DNA from 2 places in the Kitasatospora sp. NPDC057904 genome. Region 1 is predicted to be linked to the other one. Evidence: riboswitches for the same ligand, from Rfam matches in the RefSeq annotation. Region 1 holds a riboswitch; the other holds the start of a gene.
What was found. A riboswitch is a leader RNA that binds a small molecule or an ion and turns the genes downstream of it on or off. The one in region 1 is predicted to bind magnesium.
Positions count from the first base shown of each region.

Region 2: another riboswitch for magnesium. It lies ahead of ACFVSN_RS40795 (magnesium transporter MgtE N-terminal domain-containing protein); the one in region 1 lies ahead of ACFVSN_RS19050 (NRAMP family divalent metal transporter).

Region 1 covers NZ_JBHVOL010000007.1:21,009-28,558, forward strand. Annotated here, with positions in the region: gene ACFVSN_RS19050 (NRAMP family divalent metal transporter) at 1-1,511, opposite strand, end outside; M-box (ykoK) riboswitch at 1,890-2,064, opposite strand; gene ACFVSN_RS19055 (BlaI/MecI/CopY family transcriptional regulator) at 2,293-2,664, shown strand; gene ACFVSN_RS19060 (M56 family metallopeptidase) at 2,661-3,548, shown strand; gene ACFVSN_RS19065 (hypothetical protein) at 3,660-4,784, shown strand; gene ACFVSN_RS19070 (NlpC/P60 family protein) at 4,884-5,975, opposite strand; gene ACFVSN_RS19075 (methylmalonyl-CoA mutase family protein) at 6,320-7,550, shown strand, end outside.
Region 2 covers NZ_JBHVOL010000032.1:5,603-13,152, reverse strand. Annotated here, with positions in the region: gene ACFVSN_RS40805 (NRAMP family divalent metal transporter) at 1-799, opposite strand, end outside; gene ACFVSN_RS40800 (RNA-guided endonuclease InsQ/TnpB family protein) at 971-2,194, shown strand; gene ACFVSN_RS40795 (magnesium transporter MgtE N-terminal domain-containing protein) at 2,230-3,597, opposite strand; M-box (ykoK) riboswitch at 3,908-4,087, opposite strand; gene ACFVSN_RS40790 (hypothetical protein) at 4,670-5,401, opposite strand; gene ACFVSN_RS40785 (protein kinase) at 5,567-6,982, shown strand; gene ACFVSN_RS40780 (hypothetical protein) at 7,060-7,550, shown strand, end outside.

The DNA of each region.
Region 1 (7,550 bases):
ATCCGCCAGTTCTCGCGCCCGGTGCGGTCGACCGGGTCCTCCTTGGTGCCGCTGCGGCCGAAGGTGAAGAAGTACCCGGCGACCAGCACGCCCGCCACGCCGCAGCCGGCCATGATCCACAGGATCGCCTCCGAGCTGATGTCCGGCCAGACGACGGCGGCGGTCAGGATCAGCGACAGCATGACCAGCACGCCGACCACGGCCGAGGTGAAGGCGTTGGTCTTCGGGCCGTTGACCCACGGGCCCAGGACGGCCTTGTCGTTGCAGAGCAGCAGCAGGAAGACCGTCGCGGAGGGCAGCAGCACGCCGGCGAGCACCTGGACGAACTGCGTCATCAGGCCCTGGGTGTACTCGGTGGACAGCAGCGTGATCGCCGCGGCGACCACGACCAGGCCGGCATAGATCCCGTAGAAGCCCTTCGCGCCCTTCACGCCGCGGTGCAGCGAGTGCTTGATGCCGAACACGTCGCCGATGGCGTAGGCGGTGGACAGCGAGACCGCGAAGGCACCGATGATCGAGGCGTCCAGCAGCGCGATCGCGAACAGCACACCGGCCAGGCGGCCGGCCTTGTCCTCGATGCCCCTGGCAACGGCCGCCGCGTCGGAGAACTGGCCGAAACCGTCGGTGCCCGCGAACGCGGCGGCGGTCAGGCCCATCATCGCGGCGGCGCCGATGATGACCACCGCGATGCCGATCCACAGGTCGATCTTCTCGTACTTCATGAAACGCGGGGTGATGCGCTTGTCGATGACGTACGACTGCTGGAAGAACAGCTGCCAGGGGGCGACGGTGGTGCCCACGATGGAGACGATCACCAGCATCACGGCCGCGAGCTGGCCCGAGCCGCCCGGCATGCTCGGCACCACGAAGTCGTGGGCCATCTGCGAGGTCTTCGGGTGGACCATGAAGTAGATCGGCACCAGCAGCAGCGAACCGACGCACAGCGTGACGGCGACCCGCTCGAAGCGCCGGAAGGAGCCGGTGAACGCCGAGGCGATGATGATCGCGGCGGCCAGGACCACCGAGGCGACCTTCGGCAGGCCGAGGTAGCCGGCCGCGAGGGTGACGCCGATGAACTCGGTCACCAGGGTCAGGGCGTTGAGCAGGAACAGGTCGATGACGCTGAACGCGCCCCAGAACCTGCCGAAGCGCTCCAGGATCAGCCGCGCGTGGCCGACACCGGTGACGGCGCCCAGGCGCAGCACCATCTCCTGGTTCACGTACAGCACGGGGACCAGCATCAGCAGGGTCCACAGCAGCTGGGTGCCGTAGTTCTGGCCGGCCTGGCCGTAGGTGGAGAAGGCGCCGGCGTCGTTGTCGCCGACCATGACGATCAGGCCCGGGCCGATGATCGCCAGCAGGGTCTTCAGCCGCACCGAGAGCCCCTGGCGGGGCGCGTCGTCGTCCAGCCTGATGGTGCCGAGGGCACCCTTGATGTCACCGATGTGCGCGTCGTCCAGCACCGCGCTGCGAGCGGCGGGAACCTTCGGGTCGAGCATGACGTCTGCCATGGTGGGTCCTCCCCGCCCCCTGCCTTGAGGGGGCCATAAGGGGGCACGCAGCAGTAATCCTCCCTGCGGACGCACGGCACCGGGCCGCACGGCGGCGCGAGCCGGGACAGGACCGGGCTCGGGCGTCGCGCGGGCATGACGGTGCGTCAGGTCGCCTGGGTCATGGCATGGTCGAGCGCATGACGCAGCGTCTGATGGGGCGTTCGCAGGAAAGGTTGTTACCGCGTGCCGGAGGTGTACGAGAGCATGCGGGGGTAGGGGCAACTGTGGCCCGGACTACTGCAGTCCATGTTTCTCGCCTCCTCCCGGCCGGGGGGCGCACCGACTGTGCGCCGCATCGCGACACGGCAAGGAGCGTCCCGGCGCACGAAGGCGACCGGTACACCCCAACTCGTCAGAGCTTTGGCACTTCACGGCGTGATCCCCCTTGCGGGGGAAGCCACTTGGGATCAACCCTTAGGTCGGGAAGATCTGTCCTGAACCTGGGCGTCTCTCGACGTCGTCGGGTCAGTGGCCTGTGTCCGTGAAGACGCCTCACCGAACGAGGTGCCTCTTCAAACCTCGAAAAGCATACCCCCGTCAGGATCGCCGTGGGCCACTTTTCCGGTGTCCTTCGACACCTTTGTAGAACTTTGACGCCAGAGGACGCCGGAGGACGCCGGAAACGCAGCAAGAGGACGCAGCAGGGGACGCAGGAGGACGCCCGACTTCGGCGACGTCGAACGCCGTACCATGGGCGCCGTTCCAGACGGCGGCGGCGAGGAAGGGAAACGGGGCGGTGCTGCGCGGGTTCGGCGATCTTGAGGCCGAGATCATGGACCGGCTCTGGTCCTGGGGCCGGCCGGCCACGGTGCGCGAGGTGGTCGACGACCTCCAGCAGCAGCGGCCGGTCGCCTACACCACCGTGACCACGGTGGCCGACATCCTCCACACCAAGGGCTGGCTGCGCCGGGACAAGGTCGGCCGCGCCTGGGTGTACGAGCCGACCTGCACGCGCGAGGCGTACACCGCCCGGCTCATGCACCAGGCACTGGAGACCACCCAGGACCGCACCGGTGCGCTGCTGCACTTCGTCGACGCCATGAGCGGCGACGAGGCCTCCGCGCTGCTCGCCGCCCTGGAGCAGGTGAAAGCCCGGGACGACGAGCGGTGACCCTCGCGCTGCTCTGCCTCTACCTGGCCGCGACCGGTCTCGCGCTGCCGCGCCGGCTGGCCGGCTCCGCCCGGCTCCAGACCCGCCCGGTGGCGGGCACCGCCCTGTGGCTGGCGCTGATGGCCTCCTTCGCCGTCGCGCTGCTGCTCGCCGCCCACCACACCGTCGAACCCTTCGCCCACGAGCCCGCCGGACTGCTCGGGCTCATCCCGCACGCCGAACCGGCCCCGCCGCTGGCCCCGCACACCCACGACTGGTGGCTGCTCGCCGCCGGGGCCGCCGGGGTCGCCGCGGTGGTGGCCGGCGTCGGCGCGCGGGCCGGGCGGGCGCGCCGGCGGCACCGGAAGGTGCTGGACGTCGTCGCGGTGCGCGACCGGCGCTGGAACGCCCTGGTGCTGGAGCACGCCCACCCGACCGTCTACTGCCTGCCCGGCCGCCGCAGCCGGGTCGTGGTCTCACGCGGCGCCCTGGAACTCCTCGACGAGTGCCAGCTCGCCGCCGCCGTCGCGCACGAGCGCGAGCACATCCGCGGGCGGCACCACCTGCTCCGGCTGCCGGCCGACGCCTTCGCGCTCCTCCTCGGCCGCCTGCCGCTGGCCCGCCTGGGACGGGCGGAGGTGGCGCTGCTGCTGGAGATGGCGGCCGACGACGCGGCGCTCGCCCGGGTGTCGCGCAGCGAACTCGCCTCCGCGCTCTGCGCCCTGGCCACCTCCCCGGCACCCCCGGGCGGCTCCCTCGGGGTCGCGGCCACCGGGGTGCTCACCCGGGTGCGGCGGCTGGCGCACCCCGCGGGCGGCCGGCGCCGGCGCCGAGCGGCGTGGTGGGCCGGGGTGGTGGCGATCCCGCTGCTCCCCTACCTGTTGGCCTGCGCGCCACATCCGTGAGCGGGGCGGACTCGTTCCGGTCATTGACCGTCCATCAGACTCTCAGGAAGATCGGTTAGCCTGCCCCGGCACCGCACCGTGCGGTGCGCCAAAGGGGGATCGACAACCGCGATGACCGCGAAGACTTCCAAGCGTTCGATCAGCACGTACACCCGCGCGACCGCCGTGGCCGCCGCTGCCGCCGCCGTCCTGGCGCTCACCGGCACCGCCGCCCAGGCCGCGGACCAGAGCGCCGCCGCCCCGGTCTCCGGCACCGAGGGCATCATCACCGTCGGCCACAACCAGGCCCAGCCGCTCGTCAGCCCCGACGGCACCACGGCGTACGTCGTGGTGAGCGGGACGGGCAACACCGTCCAGGTGAAGGCGGTCGACACCCAGAGCGACGCCGTCACCCGGCAGGCCACCCTCGACACCGCCCAGCTCGGCCTGGTCGCCGCGCTGTCCGCGGACGGCACCCGCGTGTACGTCGCGAACGGGCAGCAGCTCGTGGTGCTCGACACCGCCACGCTGACCGTGCTCACCACCACCGCGCTGCCCGACCAGCCGCGCCAGGCCGGCTGGAACCCGGGCCTGCTCACCGGCCTCACCGTGAGCCCCGACGGCGCCACCGCCTACGTCGTCCAGAACGGGCCCACCGCCTACCGCCAGTACGGCCAGGGCCGGGTGGTCGCGTTCTCCACCGCCCAGCACGCCTTCACCGGCTCCGTGCAGGTGCCCACCAGCTTCACCGGCACCGCCGCGTTCCGGCCGGGCGGGCACGACCTGTACGTCGGCGGCGACGCCGGCGTCTTCCACGTCGGCACGGCGGGCACCGCGCCCACCCTGGTCGGGACCGTCGGCGGCACCGCCGGGGCGCTCGACTACCACCCGGTCTTCACCCCGGACGGCACCCGCCTGTTCGCGGTGGCCTCCGGCTACAAGGGCGGCCAGGCCGACGTGATCGACCCGGCCGGCGACACCGTCACCCGCCACCTCACCCTGGTCAACGGCTTCGCCGACCTGGGCGACCCGCAGATCAGCCCGGACGGCACCCGCCTCTACCTGACGAAGGCCGACTACAGCAACGGCCCGTCGGTGCTCTCCGTCGACACCGCCTCCGGCAGCCTGGTCGCGGCCGAGACCGTCTCCCCCGACGAGGACCAGCTCGACGGCCTCGCCGTCGGCCCCGACGGCCACACCCTGTACCTGACCGGCAGCATCGGGAGCAACGGGACGCTCCAGATCATCGCCAACTGACCCACGGGAGCGGGCCCGGTCGTTCCGTGCGGAACGACCGGGCCCTCCTCCTTCGTCGACGTGAGCCGTGCTTCGTCGCCGTGCCGCGGGCGGTGCCCGTCAGGCGGGGCGGACGGCGCCCATGTACGGCATGACGGAGATCGGGAGGACCTCCACGTTCTTGCCCGTGCGCGGGGAGTGGATCATCTTGCCGTCGCCTATGTAGATGCCGACGTGGTGGATGTCCTCGTAGAAGAAGACGAGGTCGCCGGGCTGGAGGTCACCGCGGGCGATGCGCGTGCCGGCGTTCCACTGGTCCTGCGACATCCGGGGGAGCTTGACGCCGGCCGCGCGGTAGGCGGCGCCGGTCAGGCCGGAGCAGTCCCAGGTGTTCGGCCCGGTCGAGCCCCATTCGTAGGGCTTGCCGAGCTGGGCGGTGGCGAACTTGATGATGTCGGCGGCGCGGCCGCTCGCACTCGGGCTCGGCAGGGTGGCGTCCGCGCCGGGCCCCGCGGCGGGCCGGCCGGCCGAGCGGGAGGCCCGGTCCGCCGCGGCGGCCTGCTGGGCGGCGGCCTTCGCCTTCTCGGCGGACTCCTGGGCGTTGATCCTGGCCCGGTCTTCGGCGCTCAGCTTGTTGAGCAGCGCCTGGGCCTGCGCGAGCCGGCTCTGGACCTGCTTCTTCTCCTCGCCCAGCGACGCGCCCACGCTGTCGAGCTGGGTGAGCATGGCGGCGGCCTCGGCGCGGTCCTGGTCGAGCCGGCGCTGCTCGTCGCGGGCCTGCTTGAGCAGTGCGGTCTGGCCCTCGACGACCTGGTTCTGCGCGGCGGCGCGCTCCAGGTAGCCGGCCGGGTCGGAGTCGAGCATCAGCTGGATGCCCGGGTCGATGCCGTTGGTGCGGTACTGCTCGCCCGCCACCGCGCCGAGCCGGGTGCGCAGCTCGTTCATCGCCTCCTGGCCGCGGGCGACCTTGTCCTGGATCCGGTTCGCGTCCGCCTGGAGCGACTGCTGCTTGGCCTGGAAGCCGTTGTAGCGCTCGATGGACTGCTCGGCCTCCTCGTTGAGCTTGTCCACCTGTTCCTTGACGGAGGCGAGCGTGGGCGTCGGCTCGGCGTGGGCGGTCCCGGCGGCGAGCACCGCGCCGCCGGCCACGGCCGTGGTGAGGACGGCGAGGCGCGCCCGGCTCGGGGGGCTGGGCTTGCGGCGCTTTCCCATGGCGGTGGGCTCCTTCGGGGGACGGAGGCAGGGCGGAGCGGGGCGGAACAGGGCACGGCGGAGCGAAGGCGGGTGGGATCGCACGGGGGATGTCAGCCCCACCCGCCTTCTTCGAAGTAACTTAATAGATGGGCGCCGAGGTTCCACAATCCCGTTGTCACTTCTCCTTCTTGGAACGACCGCGGCCGCCGCTTTCGTTCAACCGTCCGCCCGACCGCCCGGCCCCCTCGACGCCCCGGCTGGCACTCGGCGTCACCCGGAGTGCTGAAGTGTGGCTAAATCGAGGGAAAGGTCACATCCACCGGCCCTCCTGTGCCCGCGCGAACGGGCGCTAACCTGCGGTCATGAAGGTCCCGCCCGAAGGGCTCCCCCTCGCCGCCGAGTTCCCGGCAGCGCACCGTGAGCAGTGGCAGCGGCTCGTCGAGGGCGTGCTGCGCAAGTCCGGTGCGCAGCCCGAGGACGCCCCCGCCGCCGAACAGGCGCTCGCCACCCGCCTCCAGGACGGCCTGAGCGCCCGCCCCCTGTACACCGCCGAGGACACCGGCGCCGAGGCCGGCTACCCCGGCTTCGCGCCGTTCGTGCGCGGCGGTCGCCCGCAGGGTTCGGCCGTCGCCGGGTGGGACGTCCGCCAGCGGCACGCCGACCCGGACCGGCGCCGGACCAACGAGGCGGTCCTCGCGGACCTGGAGAACGGCGTCGGCTCGCTCTGGCTGGAGCTCGGCGGGGACGGCCTGCCGATCGCCGCGCTGCCCGAGGCGCTGGCCGGCGTCTACCTGGACCTGGCCGCCGTCGCCCTCGACGCCGGAGCCGAATTCGCCGACGCCGCCGAGCAGTTGTTCAAGCTGTACGAGGAGCGCGAGGTCTCCCCCGGTGCCGCCGCCGGCAACCTCGGGGCCGACCCGCTCGGCCTCCAGGCCAGAACCGGCGACACCGCCCGCACCGACGCCCTGCTCGCCGACGCCGCCGCGCTCGCCGCCCGCTGCGCCGCCGACTACCCCGGCGTCCGCGCCCTCACCGTCGACGCCCTGCCGTACCACGAGGCCGGCGCCTCGCCCGCCCAGGAGCTGGGCTGCTCGCTCGCCACCGGCGTCGCCTACCTGCGTGCCCTGACCGCCGCCGGGCTCCCGGTGGACGCCGCGCTCGGCCAGCTGGAGTTCCGCTACGCGGCCGACGGCGACCAGTTCCTGACGATCGCCAAGTTCCGTGCCGCGCGCCGCCTGTGGGCCCGCGTCGCCGAGGTGTCCGGCGCGTCCGCCGAGGCCTCCGCGCAGCGCCAGCACGCCGTCACGTCCCGGGTCATGATGACCGCGCGCGACCCGTGGGTGAACATGCTGCGCACCACCGTCGCCTGCCTCGCCGCCGGGGTCGGCGGCGCCGACGCTGTGACCGTGCTGCCCTTCGACACCGCGCTCGGCCTGCCCGACGCGTTCGCGCGCCGGATCGCCCGCAACACCCAGTCGATCCTGCTGGAGGAGTCCCACCTGGCCCGGGTGATCGACCCGGCCGGCGGCTCCTGGTACGTCGAGCAGCTGAGCGAGGAGCTCGCGCACGCCGCCTGGGCCTGGTTCCAGGAGA
Region 2 (7,550 bases), on a different contig from region 1:
TGATCACGCACGCGAACACCGCGCCGAGCACGGCGTCCGCCCGGATCAGCTTGTAGTCGGCCGGTTTGGCACCGCGGTCGACGACGCCGGCCGCCGCGTAGAACTGCATGTACGGGCTGACGGTCGTACCGATCAGCGCGACGGCCAGCAGGATGAAGTCCTTGCTGGGCTCCAGGTGCGGGACGACCAGGTGCTCACCGACCTGCCCCCAGTCCGGGTGGCCCATGACCATGGCGACGGGGTAGGCGAAGAACGCCAGCGACATCACCAGGAAGATGCGCTCGGCCCACTTGTACGAGCCGAACAGCACCAGCGACCAGAGCAGGACGGCGGCCGGCGGGATGACCGCCCACTTGGGCACCCCGAGCAGTTCGAAGGCCGCGCCGATCCCGGCGAACTCGCTGACGACCAGCCCGGTGTTGGCCAGCAGCAGGCAGAACACGGCGAGCGCGGTGAGCCGCAGGCTGAACTGCTCGCGGATGAGCGCGCCCAGGCCCTTGCCGGTGTGCGCGCCGAGTCGGACGGCCATCTCCTGCACCATCACCAGGGCGATGGTGACGAGCACCATGAAGAACAGCGTCCCGTAGGTGAACTGGGAGCCGGCGCTCGCGTAGGTGGCGATGCCGGCGGCGTCGTTGCCGGCATTGGCCGCGACCAGCCCGGGACCGGCCACCATCGCGACGGCGGCGATCCGGCGGAAGCCTCTTCGGCGTCCGGGCGAGGGCGCGGACGACCGCGGCTCGGCCGGCGCGGCCGCGGACGCGTCGGCGCCGGGGCGGGTGTCGAGGTCGCGGGTCATCAGATGTCCCCCAGCGTTTGTCGGGCCGCAGCTGGGGGAGATGGGGATGCCCCCGTCGGTTGAGCGGGGGAGGGCCCTTGGCCCGCGGCCGCCAAGCGGTGGAGTTCGGTGCGCATCTGTTCTGACCTGCACTCTCTTTCGTTGTCAGTGGGCGGCGTTAGGTTGAGCAGCATGGCGACGGCAGCGACGGACGAGGGGCTTGGATATGCCCGGTACACCTACCGGCTTCGCGTGTCGTCGACCGCGTGTGCGTTGCTCGAAGCCGAGTGGGGACGGTGTCGGTGGTTGTGGAACGAGTGCGTTCACATGTCCCGCAAGGTGTACCTGCACAACCAGGCCCATCCCGAAGGCAAGCGCACTCTGGGCCCGGCTGATCTCGACAAGCTCCTGACCAGCGCCCGCGGCTCTATGGCGTGGCTGCGCGAGGGGGCCTCGGTGCCACAACAGCAGGTCATCCGGGACTTCGCGAAGTCCCGGAGCAAGGCGTGGAAGGACATGACAGCGAAACTGCCGGTCAATCAACGCGCCGGGATGCCGAAGCCAAAGCGCAAGCACGATTCCAGGCCATCGCTGAACTACACCCGCCGCGGCTTCCGGATCAAGGACGGCCGGCTCCACCTCGCGGGCGGGATCGTTGTGACCGTGGTGTGGTCGCGAGACCTTCCCACAGATCCCTCCTCGGTACGCGTCTACCGCGATGTCCTCGGCTACTGGAACTGCTCGTTCGTTGTGCAGGCGAGTACCGAACCGTTCGCGACGACCGGCGTCGTGATCGGCATCGACTGGGGTGTGAGGGAGATCGCGACCACCACTGACGATGCCTATGACCTGCCCCATCCAGAACATGGGAAGGGCGCCGCTGCGAGACTGGCGCACTACCAGCGCCAGATGGCCCGACGCCATCGACCGAAGGGGAAGGCACAGACAAAGGGTTACCACAAGGCCCGGCGGCAGGCCGCGAAGGTGCATCGGAAGATCGCCGACCGGCGCATGGACACGGCTCGCAAGTGGGCCAAGACCGTCGTCCGGGACCATGACGAAGTCGCGGTGGAGGACTTTCGGCCGAAGTTCCTCGCGAAAACCACCATGGCCAAGAAGGCCGCCGACGCTGCGATCGGTGCGGCCAAGGCAGCCTTGGTTGCGATGGCCGCAAAGCACGGACGCACCGTGCACCTGGTCAACCCCGTGCACAGCACGATGGATTGTGCGCGTTGCGGTGCGAGAGCCAAACACCGCCTCCCCCTCTCCGAGAGGATCTATACGTGCACTGCGTGCGGAGTCTCGTCCCCCAGGGACAAGAACTCCGCCCGCGTGATGCTCGTCCGGGCTGGTCTCAACCCGGCTGGTGATGATCGCGGAAGACCTCAGCGTCCGCAGGACGATGCGGCAGCGTGAGCCAGGAATCCCCCGTCTTCGGGCAGGGGAGGATCTCAATTGAGGAGCCTCCGGAAGTGCAGGCGCCCGCGCTCGGGGAGCAGCGAGTCGAGGATGTCGTCGGCCAGGACCCGGCCGAGGGGGCGGTCGGTGTCGTCGACCACGAGCAGGGAGGTGGCGCGGGCCGCGACCAGGTGGTGGGCGGCCTCGGCGAGGCGGGTGTCGGGGCGGACGGTCACCGGCGGGCCGAACTGGGCCCGCCAGGCGACCAGGTCGGCGATCACGGTGGTGTCCTCGGCGACGGCGAGGTCGAACAGCGGGATGTCGCCGACCAGGACTCCGTCGTCGTCGAGGACGGTCACCGCGTCGATGTCGGTGCGGTGTTCGGCCTGCGCGGCGAGTTCGGCCCGCACCTCGCCGACGGTCTGGGCGGACTCGGCGGTGACGAGCAGGGTGGTCATGGCGCCGCCGGCCGTGCCCTCGCGGTGGGTGAGCAGGGAGCGCAGCTCGGCGGCCTCGGGCTCGGGCATCCGGGCCAGCAGGTTCTCGCGCTCGCCCGGGTTGAGGTCGCGCAGGGCGTCGGCGGCCTCGTCCGGCTCCATCTCGTCGACCAGCCGGGCGGCGTGCTCGGGCGGCGCCTCGCGCAGGAGGTTCTCCAGCTCGGCGGGCTCCATCTCTTCGAGCGCGTCCGCCGCGTGCTCCGGCTCCAGCCAGCCGAGCAGCTGCTGGCGCTCGTGGCGGCCGAGGTCCTCGAGGATGTCGGCGAGGTCGGCCGGGCGCAGCCGGTGCAGCGCGGAGCGGGAGGCGCGCAGCCGTACCTCGGCGGGGCCGTGGGTGGCTTGCTCGCCGAAGGGGGCGACGGACTGCCAGTCCAGGACGCCGTCCGGGGTGGGGCGGATCTGCCAGCGGCGCGGGCCGAGGCGGCGCAGGAGGGTGGGCAGCGAGACGTCGACGCCGACCAGGACGGTGCGGGCGGCCAGCGGGGCGAGGTAGAGGTCGGCGGCGCGGGTGACCTGGACGCCGTCGACGTCGACGAGCTGGTGGTCCATCACGTCGCGGGCGAGCAGCACCTCGCCGGGCCTGCGGTTGAACTCGCGCAGGTCGACGCGGGAGGTGCGCAGCCGCACCCCGCAGGTGTGGATCCGCTCGACGGCGGTGGCCGCGATGAAGGCGCGGCGGCGGCCTATGCGGATGATCAGGCCGGTGACGGGCGGGTAGGGCTCCGGTCCGTAGAGGCGGGCGACGACGTCGACGACGCGGCCCACCTCCTCGCCGGCCTGGTTGGTGACCGGGCCGCCGACCAGCCCGGCGAGCGAGACGAGCGACGAGCGGACGGCCTTGGTGACGGTGGTGCGGCGCTCGGCTTCGACCGTGCGGTCGCGAAGGCGCGCCGTGGCGGACGAGAACAGCGTGGTGGTGGCCATGGAGAAACCCCCCTTGCCCCGGCAGGACGGGACATCGGGCCGCCCGGTGGCATGGCACTGCCAACCTTGACCGCAGGGCTCACCGGGCGCGCGCAGGGGCCTCCCGCGTCACGTGGACGCGAGGGGGAAGCGGAGCGGACCCGGCAGGTCAGGGAAGGAGGAGCCGCCTGGAGCAGCGGAAGAAGGACGGCGGGAACGAAACGGTGAAGGGCCGACTATGGCCAGGACTTCCGTCCATCACGCCCCCTCCCGATCTCGGCCGCGATCCAGTGCCGCGGCGGCATGGCAGGGCGGACGGACGTCACCGCCCGATGCACCCCAACTCGTCAGAGCTTTGGCACTCCACGGCGTGTCCCCGGCCGGTGCGGGCGGGGAAGCCACTTGGGGTCACCCCTTGGGCCGGGGAGACCTGTCCTGATCCGGAGCGTCTCTCGACGGGTGGGATCAGTGGCCTGTGTCCGTGAAGACGCCTCACCGAACGAGGTGTCTTTTCGAATCCTTGACAGGATAGGGCCTTGCCATCCCTCCGGCATAACCCTTGACCTGAGCTTGACCCCGCCCCGACCAGCGGGGGAGCCGCCGGGCGCGCGTCGGGGCGCGCGCGAAGGGAGGCGTACGCGGGGGGCCGGGAAGGCGAGAGGACCCGGGAGCGTAGCCTGCTCCCGGGCCCCTGTGTGCCGCCCAATTGCTCACACCGGCACGTTTAAGGGCCGCGGATCAGATTGAAACCGACGCGTTCTGCCGTTGAACTACCGTGCCACGGAGCGGCACAGGCAGGACTTGAACCTGCATTCGTCGATGTTCGTCCGCACCCGGTCGATCCGGTGTTCGGCGGCGAATGCTGAGACTGGAGCGAGAGTCTGAGTTTGACGGGGCCCGCCTCTGCCTGGCTTGGGCTACCCCGGCCGGTGGTGCCGGGGGGAGGATTCGAACCTCCACTGTGACCCCTGGGTCAGCTTCAACATCAGTGTCAGCTTTTTCGCACCGCGCGAGCGCCCCCATCCGGTCTCCCGGAGAGTTCTCGGCGCCGTTCGGTGCACCCGCCCGGCTCCCCGGACGGGTGATCAGGAGGCTACCTGAACAGGTAGCCGAAGACGGCGTCGCCCACGCGCTGGTCGGTGACCTCCACGGCGTTGGCCTCCTCGCGGGCGAACTTGACCGCCTGCTGGAGCTTCTCCACCCGTTCGGCGAGCTCGTTCACGCGCCGGGCGGGCAGGGCGCCGGAGAACTTGACGGTCGTCCAGTAGCCGACCGGGACGTCCTCGTAGTAGACCTCGACCTGGGCCGGGTGCTTCTCGGTGGCCTCGGCCTTGACGTGGTTGCGCGGCACCTTCTTGGTCCGGATGGTGCGCACCGGCTCGGTCTTCCAGGAGTCGGTGGACGGGTCGAGGTTCCATGACTCGGAGGCGTCCAGCACCGGGAGCTTGCGCACGAAGGTGAACAGGTCGGTGAGCTGCTTCTCCAGGAAGAGCAGGTACGGGACGGGCACCTGGGCGAGCAGCACCTGGCCGTCCACCACCACGTCGGCGCGGGCGCCGAGGTTGGCCCAGTCCTTGGTGGCCGTCACGTCGAACAACCGGGTGAGGGTCGTCGAGGTGGACCGCAGGATGTCCTCGGCCTTGAGCTGCACCCGGGTCGACTCCGGCGGCAGCTGCTCGCCCTCCTCGTCCTTGGGCTGGTAGGTGCGGGAGATCCCGGCCAGCAGCGCGGGCTTCTGCAGGTCCTGGTGGGCCTGGGTCAGCTCCTGGAAGGACTTGGACTTGACGCCTTTTTCGACGGCGATGATCTGGTTCAGCTTTGCCACGTCGAGGACGCTAGCAGTCCCGAACTGGTGCGCGATACCCAATTTATGACCAAGCGGCTTCCCTCGGACCGGGCCGTGCCGACGGGCCCGGACCGACGGGTCCGTGCCGACGGTCTGTACCGCGGCGTGTCCGGGCACAGGGGTGCGCCACTAAGGTATGGGCCCGTGACAGCATCGAACGGGGCAGTCGTCGGGGGCCGGTACCGGCTCCACGACCTCATCGGGCAGGGCGGCATGGGCCGCGTGTGGCGGGGGCGGGACGAGACCCTCGGGCGGGACGTCGCCGTGAAGGAGGTGCTCCTGCCGGCCGGCGTCGACGACGAGCACCGCGAGCAGCTCCTCCAGCGCACGCTGCGCGAGGCGCTCGCCGCCGCGCGGCTCAACCACCCGGGCATCATCACCGTGCACGACGTGGTCGAGCACGAGGGCGCGCCCGTGATCGTCATGGAGTACGTGACCGGCGCCTCGCTCGCCGCGCTGCTCGGCCGGGACGGCGCGCTGCCGGCGCGGCGGGTGGCCGAGATCGGCGTCGCGATGCTCAAGGCGCTCCAGCAGGCGCACGCGGCGGGGATCGTCCACCGCGACCTCAAGCCGGACAACGTCCTGTTGATGGACGAGCGCGTCATCCTCACCGACTTCGGCATCGCGCACATGGCCGACGCGACGACCGCGCTCACCCGGACCGGCGCCGTCATCGGCACTCCCGCCTACATGGCCCCCGAGCAGCTGGAGGGCAAGCCGCCGACGCCCGCCAACGACCTGTGGTCGCTCGGCGCGACGCTGTACGCGGCGGTGGAGGGCCAAGCGCCGTTCCACGCCGACACGTTCAGCGCGCTCTGCATCGCCGTCGTCACCCAGCCGCCGCGCCCCACCCAGCGGGCCGGTGCCCTCGCGCCGGTGCTCGCCGGGCTGCTCACGAAGGACCCGGCGCAGCGACTGACGGCCGAACAAGCCATCGCGGCGCTGGAGTCGGTGGTCCGGGGCGGGACGGCCCCGGTCGCTCCGCCGCCGACCCAGGTCGACGCGCCGCCGCAGTCGCCGGGCTTCGGGCCGGCCCTGGGCTACCCGCCGCCGTCCGGGGAGCCGCTGCGGTCGGTGCTCGGGACGTTCCCGCACCAAACGCCGACGCCCGACGGAGGCTTCGCGCCGCACCAGCAGACCGCGCCCCATTCGCCAGGTGCCGACGGGGTCCTCGCTGCTCCCCGGGGCAATCCGGTCGTGGCCCGGCTGGTGCAGTTCGGCGGCACCATGGCGGTGCTCTGGATCCTCGGCCTGGCGGCGCCCTGGAACTTCGTGGGGCAGTTCTCGCCCTCCTACTACCTGCCCTTGATCGTGGCCACGGCCGTGTTCTCGCTCGTGCACGCGCTGCCCCGGCCACGCTTCCACCCCGGGCTGGTGTGGGCCCTCTTCCTCGTCCTCGACGTGGCGCTGTTCTACGGGAACACGTACATCGAATCCCAGGGGTTCCGGGGCATGCTCGGCTACAGCCGGGCCCTGGACATGCTCCTGCTGAACGCGCTGATCGTCGCCACTGCCGGCTGGCTCCTCTGGTGGAAGGCCCCCGGCAGCCGTCGCTCCTGACGCCGGGCCGGGGCCGGACCGGACGAAGATCATCCGGGCGTAGGCTCTTCGCGGACGACAAGGCAAGAGAGGCAGACATGGGCCAGAAGATCATCCGGTTCTCGGACCTGACCGGCGAGCACGTGGAGAACGACGACGACCTGGTGCGCATCGTGGTCCACCGGCACCCGGACCTGGCGGACGGGCCGGTCGAGATCGAGGCGCTCGCCGGTGAGCTCGCGGCGGTGGAGGAGCTGGCGCTCGACCTGGTGACGATCGAGCTCCACCTCCCGGGCTCGGACGAGCCCCGGACGGTCGTCATGGAGGCCGGGGCGTTCGACCGGCTGGCCTCGGCGGCGCCGATGGCCGAGGTGCTGCGCGGTGCCAAGCCGGTCGCCGCCCGGTCGAACCCGAGCCAGGGCGCGGCGTCGCCCGCGCTCAAGGAGCGGGTCAACTACGCGAGTCTGGAGAACGCCGGCCGCCCGCACAAGGGCCGCACGACCGACGCCGAGAAGCAGGTCGTCCAGGAGCACCTGGAGGAGATCAACGAGCGCCTCGCCACCGAGGGCGTCCGGACGATCGACCTGGC